Regions from separate parts of the Mycobacterium hainanense genome, predicted to be linked through region 2. Evidence: riboswitches for the same ligand, from Rfam matches in the RefSeq annotation. Region 2 holds a riboswitch; the other holds the start of a gene.
What was found. Region 2 has a riboswitch for magnesium ahead of ACEL92_RS26540 (hypothetical protein). Riboswitches for the same ligand answer to the same signal wherever they lie in the genome.

Region 1: linked by a shared signal. The riboswitch ahead of ACEL92_RS15685 (Rv1535 family protein) and the one ahead of ACEL92_RS26540 (hypothetical protein) in region 2 are both predicted to bind magnesium.

Annotation. Positions count from the first base shown of each region.
Region 1 covers NZ_CP169059.1:3,386,038-3,394,099, forward strand. The annotation lists gene ACEL92_RS15665 (DNA polymerase IV) at 1-723, opposite strand, end outside; gene ACEL92_RS15670 (hypothetical protein) at 773-1,276, shown strand; gene ACEL92_RS15675 (hypothetical protein) at 1,282-2,046, opposite strand; gene ileS (isoleucine--tRNA ligase) at 2,302-5,424, opposite strand; gene ACEL92_RS15685 (Rv1535 family protein) at 5,741-5,977, opposite strand; M-box (ykoK) riboswitch at 6,266-6,435, opposite strand; gene ACEL92_RS15690 (NAD(P)H-dependent flavin oxidoreductase) at 6,701-7,825, opposite strand; gene ACEL92_RS15695 (carboxymuconolactone decarboxylase family protein) at 7,858-8,062, opposite strand, start outside.
Region 2 covers NZ_CP169059.1:5,624,330-5,632,391, reverse strand. The annotation lists gene ACEL92_RS26550 (acyltransferase family protein) at 1-1,460, shown strand, start outside; gene ACEL92_RS26545 (O-methyltransferase) at 1,457-2,116, opposite strand; M-box (ykoK) riboswitch at 2,242-2,427, shown strand; gene ACEL92_RS26540 (hypothetical protein) at 2,700-2,909, shown strand; gene ACEL92_RS26535 (NRAMP family divalent metal transporter) at 2,929-4,683, shown strand; gene ACEL92_RS26530 (NADP-dependent oxidoreductase) at 4,675-5,619, opposite strand; gene car (carboxylic acid reductase) at 5,696-8,062, opposite strand, start outside.

The sequences.
Region 1 (8,062 bases), 2.2 Mb from region 2:
CTGCTTGGCCTCGGCGCGCTCGGCGACCGGGCGGTCGTCGATGCCGCGGGCCAGGCGGTGCAGCGCCGGCCCGATCGTCGCGCCCAGGATGTTCGCGGCCTCGGCGTCGGTCAGCGCGGCCAGCTGACCGATCGTCTCGATGCCGAGCCGGTTGAGCTTCTCCTCGGCGACCGGCCCGATGCCCCACAGCCGCCGCACCGGCAAACCGCCGAGCAGCGACCGCTCTTCGGCGCGCCGGACCACCCGAACGCCGTCCGGTTTCGCCAGTCCCGACGCGATCTTGGCGATCTGCTTGCCCGAACCGGCACCCACCGACGCGATCAGGCCCGTCTCCTCGCGAACCCGTCGCCGCAGGCTTTCGCAGAACGCCTCGACGTCCTCGGCGGACGCGCCCGCGAGGCCGGGCGGTTCACCGAACCCCTCGTCAAAGGACAGCTGCTCGACCACCGGCACCACGCCGCGCACGGTGTCGAAGACGCGCCGGCTCGCCACCCCGTACACGACGCCGCGCGGGGGCAACACCACCGCGGTCACCCCGATCAGGCGGCGGGCCTGGTGCATCGGCATCGCCGAGCGGGCGCCGAACACCCTCGCCTCGTAGCTGGCACCGGCCACCACGCCCCGGCCGCCCAGGCCGCCGACCAGCACCGGCCGCCCCCGCAGCGTCGGCCGGGTGAGCTGTTCGACCGAGGCGAAGAACGCATCCATGTCCAGGTGCAGCACCCAACGGGACTCCACACTTCAAAATGCTATTGGTCTAGCGTCGTTGGGTATGGAGCCTGACGGCACCGACGCGCCGAGGTCGCGGTGGGAGCGCCTGCGCCGGCAATGGGACCAGCGGTTGCAACCCGGCGAGCAGGCCACGGTGCTGGCCTGGTCGTCGTTCACGCTCACGTTCGCCGCACTGCGGGCGCTCACGCATTGGATCCGCGCCGGCCATGGCCCGTCGGGTGGGGGTATGTCGATGGGCGGGAGGCACTTTCACCACTACAACATCGGCATCGCGATGCTGGCCATCGTGGGCGCTGTGGGCTTGCGCGGGACCGACAGGCAACGGCGGCATCCCGCGGCGGCCGTCGCGTACGGCGCCGCGAACGCCATGATCGTCGACGAGCTCGCCCTGCTTTTGGACCTCAAGGACGTCTACTGGGCGCGCGACGGCCGCCGGAGCGTCGACGTCGCGGTCGGGCTCATCGCCACCGGCGCGACCATCGTGGCGGGCATGCCGTTCTGGCCGCACGCCCACCGAGCGCTGCGCTCGCGAACGGCCCGATAGCGCGCTCAGGGACGCAGCGGCTGCGGGTGGATCGGCTGCGGCTGAACCGGCTGTTGCGAGACCGGCGGGTGGCAGGCGTAACACTGGATCGGCCCGTGGCCGCTCGGCGCGGGCTGGCCGCCGCCCTGCTGAGTGCCACCTTGTTGGCTGCCACCTTGCTGGCTGCCACCTTGCTTTGGCGGCACCGGTATCGGAACCGGCACCGGCACTATTACCGGCGGGACGTTGACGGTCACGTTGGGCGGCGGCGGGGGGCCCGGATCGGCCGGGGGCGCCGGTGCGGCTGGCGCCGGCGCCGGCGGTGCGAGTGGCGCCGGTGCGATCACGACGGGCGCGTCCCCACCGTTGACCGGCCCGGGCGAGACGTGCCCCGCGTCGGGAGGCGCAGCCGCCGGGGCCGGCGCCGCGGGCGGTGGCGCGACCGCGCTGGGCGCTTGGGGCGTCACCGGGCCGACGCTGGCATTCGGAACCACGACGGCCGGCCTCTGCTCCTTGGCGCCCGACCCGTCGAAAAGCACCAGGCCTAACCCGGCGACCGCCCCGAGCGCCGCCACCACGGCCCCGGCCACCACGGCGTTCGTTGCCCTCGGGCGCGGCTTCGCGGTCACGGTCGTGGCCGGGGAGTCATCCGAATTGCCGGTCCCCGACAGCGAACCGTCCTCGAGCGCGGGGTCGCCAAGCGGGCTCGACGCCCACGCCTCGGCGACGGTGAGGTCCTCGTGCGGGATGGCGGCGAACGTCGTCGACCTGAAGTTTTCGATGGTGCTCATGGCGTGTTCCTTAACCTGGTCGCGCCCCCCGATGGGCCGCTGTCACAGATAGGAGCGGCCAGCCCCGCTGGGGCGGACACTTTTCTCTTCGCGAGAGTGCGACTACCGACGCCCCGACTCGTGCGCTTTCGCCTTCAGCCACGGCAGCCCGCGGCTCCCAGTGCATCGCGGTCAGCGGATGAACCTCGTCCACCGCGAGCCCGGTAGCCCTTGCCAAGGACTCGACTGCCGCAGCTCGCGCTTAACACCGCACGGTCAGGCTTTGGTGATCGCCACCCGGACGCCGTCACCGATGTCGACGGCGTCGCCCGGCTCACCGAATTCGAAACTGGTGGCCAGGATCTCACCGGCGATCAGGTCGGCATGGGTGCGCGCCCAGTCGGCCCGCTCGGCGGGCACCGACATCACCACCGAGATCCGGTCGGACACGTCCAGGCCGGTGGATTTGCGCAGCTCCTGCAGTTCGCGGATGCGGTCCTTGGCCCAGCCCTCGGCCTCCAGCTCCGGTGTCACAGTGCCGTCGAGCACCACCAGCCCGGCCCCACCAGGGAGGGCCGCGGTGAACTCCGGGTCGGCGGCGACCAGCCGGGAGCTGTACTCGTCGGGCAACAGCACCGCGGGACCCGCGGTCAGGGTTCCGTCGGGGTTGACGACGCCCTCCCCCGCCTTGACGGCCTTGATGGCGGCCTGCACGTCCTTGCCCAGCCGCGGGCCCGCCACCCGGGCGTTGACCGTGAGCTCGAACCGGCCGTAGGTGTCGATCGCGTCGGTCAGCTCGACGCTCTTGACGTTCAGCTCATCGGCGATCAGGTCGACGAACGGCTCCAGGCTCCGCGGGTTCTCAACGGCCACAGTCAATTTCAGCAGCGGCAGGCGCACGCGCAGCTTCTTGGCCTTGCGCAGCGACGACGCGGCCGAGCACACCTCGCGCACCTGGTCCATCGCGGCGACCAGGCCGGGGTCGGCGGGCAGCGCCTCGTCCGGCCAATCGGTCAGGTGCACCGAGCGCCCCCCGGTGAGGCCGCGCCAGATGATCTCGGTGACCGACGGGAGCAGCGGCGCGGCCAGCCTGGCCGTCACCTCGAGCACGGTGTGCAGCGTGTCGATCGCGTCGGGGTCCTCCTCCCAGAACCGCGAACGCGACCGTCGCACATACCAATTCGTCAACGCCTCGGTGAACTGCCGCAGGTGCTCGCAGGCCCGCGAGATGTCACAGGTGTCCATCTCGCGGGTCAGGTTGTCGCGCAGTTCGGCCAGCTTGGCCAGGATGTAGCGGTCCAGCACCTGCCGCGAATCGGTGCGCCAGGTACCGACTTTGGGCGCGTAGAGGGCCAGGAAGCTGTAGGCATTCCACAGCGGGAGCAGGACCTGGCGCACACCCTCGCGGATGCCCTGCTCGGTGACGATGAGGTTGCCGCCGCGCAGGATCGGGGAGGCCATCAGGAACCACCGCATCGCGTCGGAGCCGTCGCGGTCGAACACCTCGGAGACGTCCGGGTAGTTGCGCAGCGACTTGCTCATCTTCTGTCCGTCGGAGCCCAGCACGATCCCGTGCGCGACACAGGTTTTGAAGGACGGCCGGTCGAACAGCGCGGTGGCCAGCACGTGCAGGGTGTAGAACCAGCCGCGGGTCTGCCCGATGTACTCGACGATGAAGTCGCCGGGATAGTGCCCGTCGAACCAGTCGCGATTCTCGAACGGGTAATGCACCTGGGCGTACGGCATGGAGCCCGAGTCGAACCACACGTCGAGCACGTCGGGGATGCGTCGCATGGTGCTGCGCCCGGTGGGATCGTCGGGGTTGGGCCGGGTCAGCTCGTCGATGTAGGGCCGGTGCAAGTTGGTCGGCCGCACCCCGAAATCGCGCTCCAGCTCGTCGAGGCTGCCGTAGACGTCGATGCGCGGGTAGGCCGGGTCGTCGGACTTCCACACCGGAATGGGGCTGCCCCAGTAGCGGTTTCGCGAGATCGACCAGTCGCGGGCGCCCTGCAGCCACTTGCCGAACTGGCCGTCCTTGACGTGTTCGGGATACCAGGTGATCTGCTGGTTGAGCTCCACCATGCGGTCGCGGAATGCGGTGACCGCGACGAACCACGACGACACCGCCCGGTAGATCAGCGGGTTGCGGCAGCGCCAGCAGTGCGGGTAGGGGTGCTCGTAGGTCTCGTGGCGCAGCAGCACCGCGCCGTTCGCCGCCGCCGGGCCGCTGCCGTTCTTCAGGTCCCGGATGATGGACGGGTTGGCGTCGAAGACGTGCTGCCCCTGATAATCCGGCACCGTGGCGTCGAAGCGGCCCTTGGAATCGACCGGCGTCACCGGCACGATGCCCACCTTGTCGGTGGTCGCCATGTCGTCCTCGCCGTAAGCCGGGGCCATGTGCACGATGCCGGTGCCGTCCTCGGTGGTGACGAACTCCCCCGGCAGCACCTGAAAAGCCTTGGGGCTGTCCAGGAAATACGGGAAGGGCGGCAGGTAGCGCGTGCCCAGCAGGTCGGCCCCCCGGTAAGTGCCCAGGATCTCGGGCTCCTCACCCAGCTCGCGGGCGTAGGCGGCCAGCCTCGGCTGCGCCAGCACGAAACGATGGTCGCCGGATGGGACCTCGACGTAGGTCACGTCGGGGTTGACGGCGACCGCCTGGTTCGACGGCAGCGTCCACGGTGTCGTCGTCCACACCAGCAGGTGCGCGCCGTCCAACGCGCCGCCGACCACCTTGAATCCGACCGTCAGCGCCGGGTCCTGCCGGCTCTGGTAGACGTCGTCGTCCATGCGCAATTCGTGGTTGGACAACGGGGTTTCGTCGCGCCAGCAGTACGGCAGGACGCGGTAACCCTCGTAGGCCAGGCCCTTGTCCCAGAGCTGCTTGAACGCCCAAATGACCGATTCCATGTAGGGCAGGTCGAGCGTCTTGTAGTCGTTGTCGAAGTCGACCCAGCGGGCCTGGCGGGTGACGTACGCCTGCCATTCGTCGGTGTAACGCAAGACCGACGCGCGGCACGCGTCGTTGAACGCGGCGATCCCCATGTCGTCGATCTGAGATTTGTCGTTGATGCCGAGTTGGCGCTCGACCTCGAGCTCGGCGGGCAATCCATGCGTGTCCCAACCGAACCGGCGCTCCACCTTGTAGCCGCGCATGGTGCGGTACCGCGGAACGATGTCCTTGACGTAGCCGGTGAGCAGGTGCCCGTAGTGCGGCAGGCCATTGGCGAACGGCGGCCCGTCGTAAAAGACGTACTCGTCGGCGCCGTCGCGGCGCGCGATGCTGGCGCGGAAAGTGTCGTCTTGGGCCCAGTAGTCGAGGACCTCGAGTTCCAGAGCCGGGAAGTCGGGTGCGCCGCTCGCCAGCTTGGGATAAGCCCTGGCTTCAGCGTTTTCTGTCAACGCGTCGTCTCCTGCGTGCCTATGGTCAGGCCGGGGACGACGACGCGCTGTCTGCGCGAGCGCCGCGGTACCACCCCGCTTGCCACGCCGTGGCGTGGCCGCTCGTTTCAAGGCTGTGACGGGCCCACCCGTTCGGTTCTACTGAGCCGGCCCGAGAAAGATGCCGGCTGTTCTTCCGAAGGCTCCCCGGTGATGCCGGATCGACGCCGATGGCCCGATTCTACTCAGGCGGAGCACCCCAAGGGGCTACCTGGCCTCAGGAAACACCTGCGGCCGGGTAGCCCCTTGGAGCCTTGGTTGGTCGCTGTCCATCGGATCAGGCCTGAATTTCGAGCACACCGGCCCGCAGCAGGGCCGCGTACAGGTGGCGCAGCGGGATGCTGAGCAGGCGGGTGGCGCCCTCCACCAACGGGTCGCCCACGACGGGCTGCGGGTTGGCCCGCGGGGTGGCCTTCTTGGGCGCGGGGGCCTTGGTCGTCTCGACGTCGCGCACCACCGTCAACTTGCGGGCGGGCGCTACGGTTACCACTTCGTCGTACAGAGCTGCGGTCATGGTCGTCTCCTGACGGGTTCGAACGGGGACTGAATGAATTTGACGTGCCCCGTCCCGCCGCGGTTCCGGTCCCAGAACGCTTGGCCGATAAGCCAGTTAGCGTTTGCGACGCCTCAGCTGAGAACGCCGTGCCGGAGACCGGATCGGGACGAGACGGAGTTCGGACTTCGGTCCGGACTATCGCTGGAACTCATGTGTCCCTCACCTCCTCGCGGTCACGACGCATGCGGTTGTCCGCACACGATTTGCGCGCAGCATGAGGAGCAGAAACCCGACGACCGCCGGTAATCTGCACCCCTCTCGTCAGAGCTTTGGCACCACACGACGTGTCCGGTTGTCCGGAAGCCACCTGGGCTCAACCCTTAAGCCGGGAGGAGCTGTCCTGACCCGGGGCGTCTTTCGACGTTCGGGGTCAGTGGCCTGTATTCGTGTAGACGCCTCACCTAACGAGGTGCTTACCCGACCGATAATGCACGACGGGTCCGACGGGGTCAAACTCATCGGCGCGGGGTTTCGCAATCTTTACGAATCCGCGCGGCCGGCCCACAGGATTCTGCCAGGACCGGGCCGCTGAGCTGGGCGTATGCGCTCCTCCGGACGCCACCGAATGTTCATCTGGTGTTTGCGCCGGCGCCCAAGCGTGTGCGTCCAGGGCGAAGGTTGTCGGCGTGTCGTCGCCGTGCGCGCACCCCGAAAGCCGTCGGCGCACACGCGAAACGCGTCTTAGTTCTCGATGAGCCCGTCGAGCCGCCCGATGGTGTCGATGAATTCCTCGACCATGTCGAGCATCACCGTTCGCGCGGGGCGAACCCGGTCGAGCGAGCCGACCACCTGGCCGACGAAGTAGGTGGCCAGCTCGCGCGCCTTGGCCCCGGGGTGCGCGGCCGCGGAGTTGATGCGCACCTGCGGCTCGCTGACCAGCGCTGTCTGCAGCGGCATGCCGAGGGGCTCGGGATTCCCCGGGCGGTCCCATTCGTCGGTCCAGGCCGTGCGCAGCATCCGCGCCGGCTTGCCGGTCATCGATCGCGACCGCACGGTGTCCGAGGAGGTGGCGGCCAGGAACTTATCCTTGACCACCGGCGGCGTCTCGGCCTCCTCGGTGGTCAGCCACACCGACCCGCACCACACGCCCTCGGCGCCGAGCGCCAGGGCCGCCGCGACCTGGCGGCCGCGGGCGATCCCGCCTGCGGCGAGAACGGGGACCGGCGCCACGGCGTCGACGACCTCGGGCACCAGGACCATGGTGGCGACCTCGCCGGTGTGCCCCCCGGCCTCGGTCCCCTGCGCCACGATCAGGTCGACTCCGGCGGCCGCGTGCCGTTGGGCGTGACGCGTGGTGCCGGCCAGCGCTGCCACCAGCACGTCACGATCGTGGGCGCGGTCAACCAGGTCCGCGGGCGGCGGCCCGAGCGCGCTGGCGATCAGCCGGATGCGGTGCGCGAACGCCACCTCCAGCAGGGGCTCGTAACCCTTCGGCGAGATGTTGAGGCCGCCTGCGGGGCCCCGCGCCTCCTGGGGCGGGGCCGTGATCCCGTAGCGGGCGAGGATGTCGTCGACGAACGCGCGGTGCTCCTCGGGCAGCCGCGCCCGCACCTGTGCGGCATCGATGCCACCCTCATCCGCGCCGACGTACTTCGGTGGCAGCAGCAGGTCCACCCCGAAGGGCTTGCCGCCGGTCTGCTCCTGAATCCACGTCAGTTCGTTCTCCAGCCGCTGGGGGCTGTGCGCCACCGCGCCGAGGACGCCGAACCCGCCCGCATTGGTCACCGCGGCCACCACATCGCGGCAGTGGCTGAACGCGCAGATGGGGAACTCGACGCCGAGCATTTCGGCGACCCTGGTACGCATTGCCCGACGCTAAAGAGCCACCGATCGATATGTCAATCGACGACGGCCTCGGCGGGTGACCGGCCGTCCGGCGGCCAGCTGGACACGCCCTCTTCGAGCGGGACCTGCAGGCTCTGCAGGATCGACGAGACCATCCGCCACGCCCCGATCACGGTGACCAGCTCGATGAGAACCGTTGTGTCGCCTTGCAATTCGCGCTCGCAGGCCGCCCAGCTTGCGGCGCTCACCGCGCCGTCG
Region 2 (8,062 bases):
TCACCCGCGCCACCGTCGGCGACGTCCGATTCGCGACGTTCGTCATCGCGACCGTGGGGGCCCTGGCTTCGGCGGCGATCGCCATGGTGATGGTGTCCGACGGCACCAGGGATCGCATCTACTTCGGCACCGATACCCGCGCACAGGCGCTGCTGACCGGCGCCGCGGCGGCGGCTCTGCTGGTCCGCGACTGGCCGTCGCTGAACCGCGGCTGGTGTCTGATCCGAACGCGTTGGGCGCGGCGCGTCGCCCGCGTTCTGCCGCTCGCCGGATTGGCCGGACTTGCAGCGGTGACCCACTACGCGACCGGGGCTAGCGGCGAATTCCGCCACGGTCTGCTCCTCGGCGTGGCGATCGCGTCCGTCCTCGTGGTGGCGCCGGTGGCCTTGGAGCAACGCGGGGCGGTCGCCCGCATCCTGGCCGCGCCGCCGCTGGTGTGGCTGGGCACCATCTCCTACGGCGTCTACCTGTGGCACTGGCCAATCTTCTTGGCGCTGAACGGCGAACGCACGGGGTGGACCGGGCTGCCGCTGTTCGCCGCGCGGTGTGGGGTGACGGTCGCGCTGGCCGCGGCATCCTGGTGGCTGATCGAGCAACCGATCCGGCGCTGGCGGCCGGCGCGGGTGCCGCTGTTGCCGTTGGCGGCGGCGACCGTGGCGAGCGCCGCCGCGGTGACCCTGCTGGTGGTCCCGGTGGGGACCGGGCCCGGCCTGCGCGAGGTCGGCCTGCCGCCGGGAGTTTCGGCGGTCGCCGCCGTGTCCCCGTCGCCGCCGGGCGGCAGCCGCCCCGCCGCTCCCCGCGATCCCAACCGGCCGTTCACCGTTTCGGTATTCGGCGATTCGATCGGGTGGACGTGGATGCATTACCTGCCGCCGACGCCGGGATTCGCGTTCCTCGATCACACCGTCATCGGCTGCAGCCTGGTGCGCGGCACGCCGTATCGGTACATCGGTCAAACCCTGGAGCAGAGGCCGGAATGCGACGGCTGGCCGCTCAGATGGTCGACGCAGGTTGCCCAGGATCAACCGGACGTCGCGCTGTTGGTCATCGGCCGCTGGGAAACGGTCGACCGCGTCAACGAGGGTCAGTGGACCCACATCGGTGATCCGACGTTCGACGCGTACCTCAACGGTGAGCTGGAACGGGCGCTGAACATCGCCGGTTCCACCGGCGCTCGAGTGGTGGTCGCCACCGTGCCGTACAGCAGGGGCGGCGAAAAGCCGGATGGGCGACTGTACCCGGAGGACCAGCCGGATCGGGTCAACTTGTGGAACACCATGCTGCGCAAGACGGTCGGCCATCACAGAGGCGTGCAGATTCTGGACCTGAATAAAAAGCTATGCCCGGACGGCGTCTACACCGCCAAGGTCGACGGCATCAAGGTTCGCAGCGACGGCGTCCACCTCACGCCCGAAGGGGTGAAGTGGTTGACGCCGTGGCTCGAGGAATCTCTGCGTTAAGACCCGGTGCGGCAGCTTATCTCCATGCTGTCGCTGTCCCGGACCGCGAAGTTGAAACTGACGTAACCGTTCTCGGGATCACGCACCCGGTCCAGATACGGTTGGGTGTCCGCGGCGTTGGCGTTGTCGGCGACCACCAACGCGCCCGTCGACAGCCGCGGCTCGAGCAGCTCGATCACCGGCAGGTACAGGTCCTTCCAACCGTCGAGCAAGACGAAGTCGACCGGTCCGTCCAGCGCGGCCAGCGTGGCCAGCGCGTCCCCTTCGAGGATCGTGATCACGTCGTCGAGGCCCGTCTGCGCGAATGTCTGCCGCGCGGCGGCGATCTTGGAGTCGTTGAGCTCGGTCGTCACCACCCGCCCGGCGCCGTTGTCGCGCACCGCCGACGCCAGGTGGACGGCGGAGATGCCGAACGACATGCCGAACTCGACGACCGTCGCCGGACGGGTCGCGCGCACCAGTGCGTAGAGCAACCGGCCGGCCTCGGGCGTGACCGGGATGTAGAACTCGCTCATCGCGTCGGCGCGCTCCTGCGCGGTCATCGGCCGGTCGAAGTCGGCGTGCCGCGCGCGCAACAGCGACATTTGGTCTTTCGCTTCGGTGTACATGCGGTCGAGCACGGACGCGACCTTCGGAGCTGTCAGAGTGTTGGCCATGCCGTCGAGGGTAGGCGTCGGCGGGGGAGCGAGCGGCCGCGCAGAGCTATCAGGGGCCACGACCTGCCGCAATGGTTACGCGATGCGTTTGACGGGCACCTGACCGCGGTGTACAAAGGTGTTCGCAAGCACCTCGGTAGGTGAGGCGTCTGCACGGACACAGGCCACTGACCCCGAACGTCGAGAGACGCCCCGGGTCAGGACAGCTCTTCCCGGACCCAAGGGTTGAGCCCAAGTGGCTTCTGGAACGACCATCGGTCGAGTTCCGGATACGCCGTGCAGTGCCGAAGCTCCGACGAGAGGGGTGCGGTCGGCGGCGTTTCGCCGGCATTGGCTCCTCTCCCGTCACAGGTGACATGTGATGACACCTGCGCGTGTCGTGGCCGTGAGGAGGTGAGGGCGAGATGAGTCCAGGCGATAGTCCCTATCCGAAATCCGTCTTGTCCCGATCTGGTTCCGGCATTCCTTCTGCCGCTTGAGTTTTCGCGGTCATCGTCGGTAAATCGCGCGCCTAGGCGCCCGCGAGCTGCCGTTGCTGCCCGCCTCTTCTGAGCCGATCGGGCCTCCCTTGAAGGAGAAGATCATGGCTTTTGTTGTTACACACCGTGTTACCGGCCGCACCGGGGGGCGTGGCCGGGCCTTGCTGCGGTCGGCACGCCTGCTGGCGACCAAGTTGCACGCGCGGAGCGCCCTGACTCCCCAGGAGCGGGCCAACCTCTACGTGTCGCGGATGCCGATCGCGGTGGTCACGGCCTCGCTCGGCGGACACCCCTCGACCGGCGACCGCCGGTGACGATTCGGGCGAACACACCATGAGCGCTGTCTCATCCGAGGCCCTCGGCGCCGTCGACGCGGCCGCGCCGCCGACTCCGGCGGCGGCACACGCCGGCGACATCGTCGGCGCGTTCGGCCGTATCGGGCGCGACGGCGCCGGGGCCACCGGCGGTCGCTGGCGCCGCCTGCGCACGCTGATGGTCATCAGCGGTCCCGGGTTGATCGTGATGGTCGGGGACAACGACGCCGGCGGTGTCGCGACCTACGCGCAGGCCGGTCAGAACTACGGGATGGCGCTGTTGTGGACGCTCGCGTTGCTGATCCCGGTGCTGTACGTCAACCAGGAGATGGTGCTCAGGCTCGGCGCGATTACCCGAGTTGGGCACGCGCGCTTGATCTTCGAGCGCTTCGGCAAGTTCTGGGGCGCGTTCAGCGTCGGGGACCTGCTGGTCCTGAATGCGTTGACGATCGTCACCGAATTCATCGGTGTCGCGCTGGCGCTCGGATTCCTCGGTTGCCCCAAGGTGATTGCGGTCCCGGCCGCCGCCGTCCTGCTCTTCGCGGTGGTGGCCGGGGGATCGTTCCGCCGCTGGGAGGGGCTGATGTTCCTGCTGATCGCGGTGAACGTCCTCGTCATTCCGATGGTGCTGTTGGTGCACCCGTCGGCGAGTAGGGTTGCGAGCGGCCTGGTTCCGGGCTTCGCGGGCGGGGTCAACTCCACTGTGTTGCTGTTGGTGATCGCCATCGTGGGCACCACGGTCGCGCCGTGGCAGCTGTTCTTCCAGCAGTCCAACGTGGTGGACAAGCGCATCACCGCCCGCTGGATGGGCTATGCCCGAGCCGATTTGGTGATCGGAATCGTCGTGGTCATGGTCGGCGCGACCGCGCTCATGGCGGTCACCGCCTTCGGTCTGGCAGGCACGCCGGAGGTGGGCCACTTCGCCGACGCCGGCGCGGTAGCGGCAGGGTTGTCCAGGCACCTCGGCGGCACGGTCGGCACGCTGTTCGCGATCGTCCTGCTCGACGCATCGCTGATCGGCGCGAACGCCATCGGGCTGGCCACCACCTATGCCATCGGAGACGCGATGGGCAAGAGACATTCGCTGCACTGGAAGATCAGCGAGGCTCCCTTGTTCTACGGCGGCTACGCGCTGCTGCTCGTGGTGTCGGCGGCTGTCGCGTTCAGCCCCGACCACGTCCTGGGTCTGGTAACCCAGGGTGTGCAGGCCCTCGCCGGTGTCCTACTGCCCTCGGCCACCGTGTTTTTGGTGCTGCTGTGCAACGACCGCGCGCTGCTGGGGCCCTGGGCGAACAGCGTGCGGCAGAACATCGTCGCCTGGACCATCGTGTGGGCGCTGGTGCTGCTGTCGCTGGCGCTGACGGCGACGACGTTCTTCCCCGGACTCGCGACGTCGACCATCGAGGCCGGGCTGGCGGTAGGCGCGGCGATCGGCGTGATCGGCGGCGCCGCCGTCATCGTCGCCGGCCGCCGCGACACCGAGTTGCGCGATGCCGAGGCCATGGTGCGGGAGCTCGGCGGCGGCCTCGACCCCGAGCAGGTAGACGAACTCGACGACACCCCAACGCTTACCCGCGCCGAACGCCGCGCCGTCCGCCGGCAGGACCGGATGAATTGGCAGACCCCCAGCCTCGCCGGTTTGGCCCGCCCGGCCATGTCGCCCGCTCGCCGGGCGGGGCTGTTCACCCTGCGGGCTTATCTGGTCGTCGCAGTCGCGCTGGTGGTGGTCAAAGTCGTGCAGGCCGGAGTCGTCGGGCCCGCCGCGTCATTGTGAATCCGTAGGCAGCAGAACAATCTTGCCGCGGGTGTGGCGCTTCTCGAGTTCTTCGTAGGCGTCGGCGACCCGATCGAGCGGATAGGTGGCGGCGACTTCGAAATCGATCGCGCCACTGGCGACGAGGTCGGCCATCTCGGCCAACACCTCCGGCGTCGACGCTTCGGCGCTGCCTTCGGTCTTGGCGCCCACCTCGGCGGCCTTCTGGAACGAGATGATGGTGTCGATTCGCTCGGGTGGGACTCCGAGATCGACGGCGAGCTGCACGTAGTCGGGGCTGAACAGGTCGATGAACGCGTCGATTCCGGACGGTGCCGCCTCGCGCAGCCGATCGGCCAGCCCGTCCCCATACGGGATCGGAATGACGCCGTGGGCGCGCAGCCAGTCGGCGTTGCCCGGTCCGGCGATGCCGAGCACCCGCGCCCCGCGGCGCACCAGAAGCTGCACGGCGATGCTCCCCACACCGCCCGCGGCCGCCGAGACGCCGACTGTCTCACCCGGTTGCGGTGCCACCGCCCGGACGGCCGCGTACGCCGTCGCGCCGACGACGTAGAGCGAACCCGCCACCTCCCAACTGAGTTGAGGCGGTTTGCGAATCAGCTGGCCCACCGGAACCGCGGTGTGGGTCGCGTGGCTGGATCGGCGGAAGCTGAACCCCAAAACCTCGTCGCCGACCGCGAATTCGCCGACCCCGGGGCCTACCTCGGTGACGACCCCGGCAAGGTCGCTGCCCTCCCCGGACGGAAAGGTCGCGGGAAACATCTCATGCATCGCCCCGATGCGGATGGCCGCCTCGCCGGGGTTGATCCCGGCGGCCCGGACCTCGACGACCACCTCGCCGGGGCCGGGCCTGGGCATGTCGACGTCGGCCACGTACAACACGTCGCGGCCCCCGTACCGGTCGAACCGTACGGCGCGCGCGGCAGCAGCCGCCATGGCGATCCCCTCTCACCGTGAGCATCATTCCCTCACGCCAGCATAGGCGCGCAAAAACGGGTGCCCGGCTAACCCGCTACACCAGCCCGAGCAACCGCAGGTCGAACACGTACTTGGCGATCAAGTCGGCCGATAGGTGTGGAATGTCCTTGTCGGCACCGATTTTGGCTGCCTTTACCGCCGCGCGGAAAACGTCGGTCGGGGCAGGCGCCCCGCGCAGCGGCCTCTCCGGCTGGCGGTAGGCGTCCAGCAACGGCAGCACTGATTGTTGCCGCTGCTTGTCCGGCAGGGCCCGCAGCGCCGTACCGAATCGCCGGAGCCACTCGTCGTAATCGTCGATGCGCCGGATGTCGTGGCCGTCGGCGATCAACCAGTCCACGAACACATCCAGGGAGATGCCGTCGTCGTGCGGGTTCATCACGTCGAAGGAGCGGAATGTCTCGGACGGCTCCGGCTCGTCGTCGGTCGTCGCGAGCTGCTCGCCGAGCGCCGTCACCGCCTCGGCCACGAAGTCCGCGGGCAGGCCGTCGTAGTGGGCCCGGGCCCGCTCGCCGGTGGCGGTGGTCTGGTAGAACGACGCAGGCGCGATGCCCGTGACCAGCAGGCTGAAGATCAACCGGGTGAAGGCATCGGGCACGTTCAGTTGCCCGGCGTAGCGGCTGTGGGCGAGGATCATGTCGGACCGGAAGACGGCGACCGGCAGCTCGCACAGGTCGTGCGCCTCGCGCAGCAGCACCTCTCCGGCCCACTTGCTGTTGGCGTACCCGTTGGCGTAGTCGGATCCGATCGGCCGCACCGGGCTGATCGTGCGGATATCGCCGTCTTCGGTGAACTCGGTGGGATCAACCGACATCGCCACCGCGACCGTCGACAGATAGGTCACCGGTTTGATGCGCGCGGTAAGCGCGAGGCGGATGATTTCGGCGGTGCCAACAACATTGGGGCCGAACAGCTGGTCGTACGGCAGCACGTGATTGACCAGCGCCCCGGGGTGGACGATCATGTCGACGCTGCGGGCCAGCCGGTCCCACGTCGCCTGATCCAGCCCCAGCTTCGGCTCGCCGATGTCACCGGCGATCACCTCGAGGTGCTCGGCCGCCAATTCGCGGAATCGATCGACCAGATGCGGATCGCCACTGCGGTAGACCTCTTCGAGCCGCTTGCCGGCCGCCGCGGCACTGGCGCCGCGAACGATGCAGACGAGTGTTCCGCCGGTCTCGGCGAGCCGCTCCAACCATTCCAGGCACAGGAACCGGCCGAGATAACCGTTGGCGCCGGTCAACAGCACCGTGTGCGGCGTGCCGGTGGCCCGCGGCAGGGTCGGAGCCTCGGCCAGGGTCTTCGGGTCGAGAAACTTGTCCAAGCGGAGATCGGCAGCGCGGGCCTCGGTGGCGTGCCTCCCGTGCACGGACGCGAACGTCGGTCGCCGCGAACCCGATCGGCGTTCGGCCTCAACAAAATCCGCGAGCTGAGCCAAATCGGTGGCCGGGCCGGTGATCATCCCCACCGGCACTTCGACGTCGAAGATGTCCTGCAGCAGGTTGGAAAAGGTCAACGCCGACAACGAGTCTCCGCCGAGTTCGACGAACAGGGCGTCCGGCTCGGGCGGGCCGCCGGCGAGGCCGAGCAGTGCCTCCGCGGCGCGGGACAGCGTGTCGATGACCGGCCGGTCCGCCGCTTCCTCACGCAGCGCCCGCAACTCGGTCACGCGATTGGCGGCCAGGTCCGCGTACAGCTGCTCGAGCCGCTGGCCGAAGTGTTCCTTGAGCTTCGGCCGGAGTAGCTTGCCCACCCCGGACAGCAGGCCGTTGTCCTCGCTGAACGGCTCGACCTCGACGAGAAAGTCGGCAGGCACCTCGTAGGACTGCAACTCGGCGAGTTTGGCTGCCTGGCGCAGGGATTCGTGCAGGGCGGCCTTGAGCCCGTCGGCGTCAGCGGCGAAGCGTTCCAGCGCGTCGGCGGTCGGCACGATGACGGCCAGCAGGTAGGGGCGTTCGCTGTTGCCGTAGACAAAGATCTGGCGAATCAGCGCCGCGCTGCTGAACACGGCCTCCAGGCGGGCGACCGCGACGAATTCGCCTTGGGCGAGCTTTAATACGTTGTTGCGCCGGTCGACATAGGCGAGCCGGTTCGGCTCCAGCTCGGCCATCACGTCGCCGGTTCGGTAATAGCCCTGCGCGTCGAAGGCGTCAGCGGTGACGTCCGGGCGCTTGAAGTATCCGGGTGTTGCCGTCAGCGACTTGACCAGCAGCTCACCCCGGGGAAAGGGTTTGTCGGTAAGGAAATATCCCAATTCGGGGACGTCGATGAGCTTGTAATCCAGTACCGGCGGCGCGGCGATCCGGCCGTCCTTGGTCACCATCCCGACCTCGGTCAGCCCGTAGCCGTCGAGGACGTGGACATCGAGGCAACTCTCCACGAAGGTCCTCATCTCGGCCGCCAG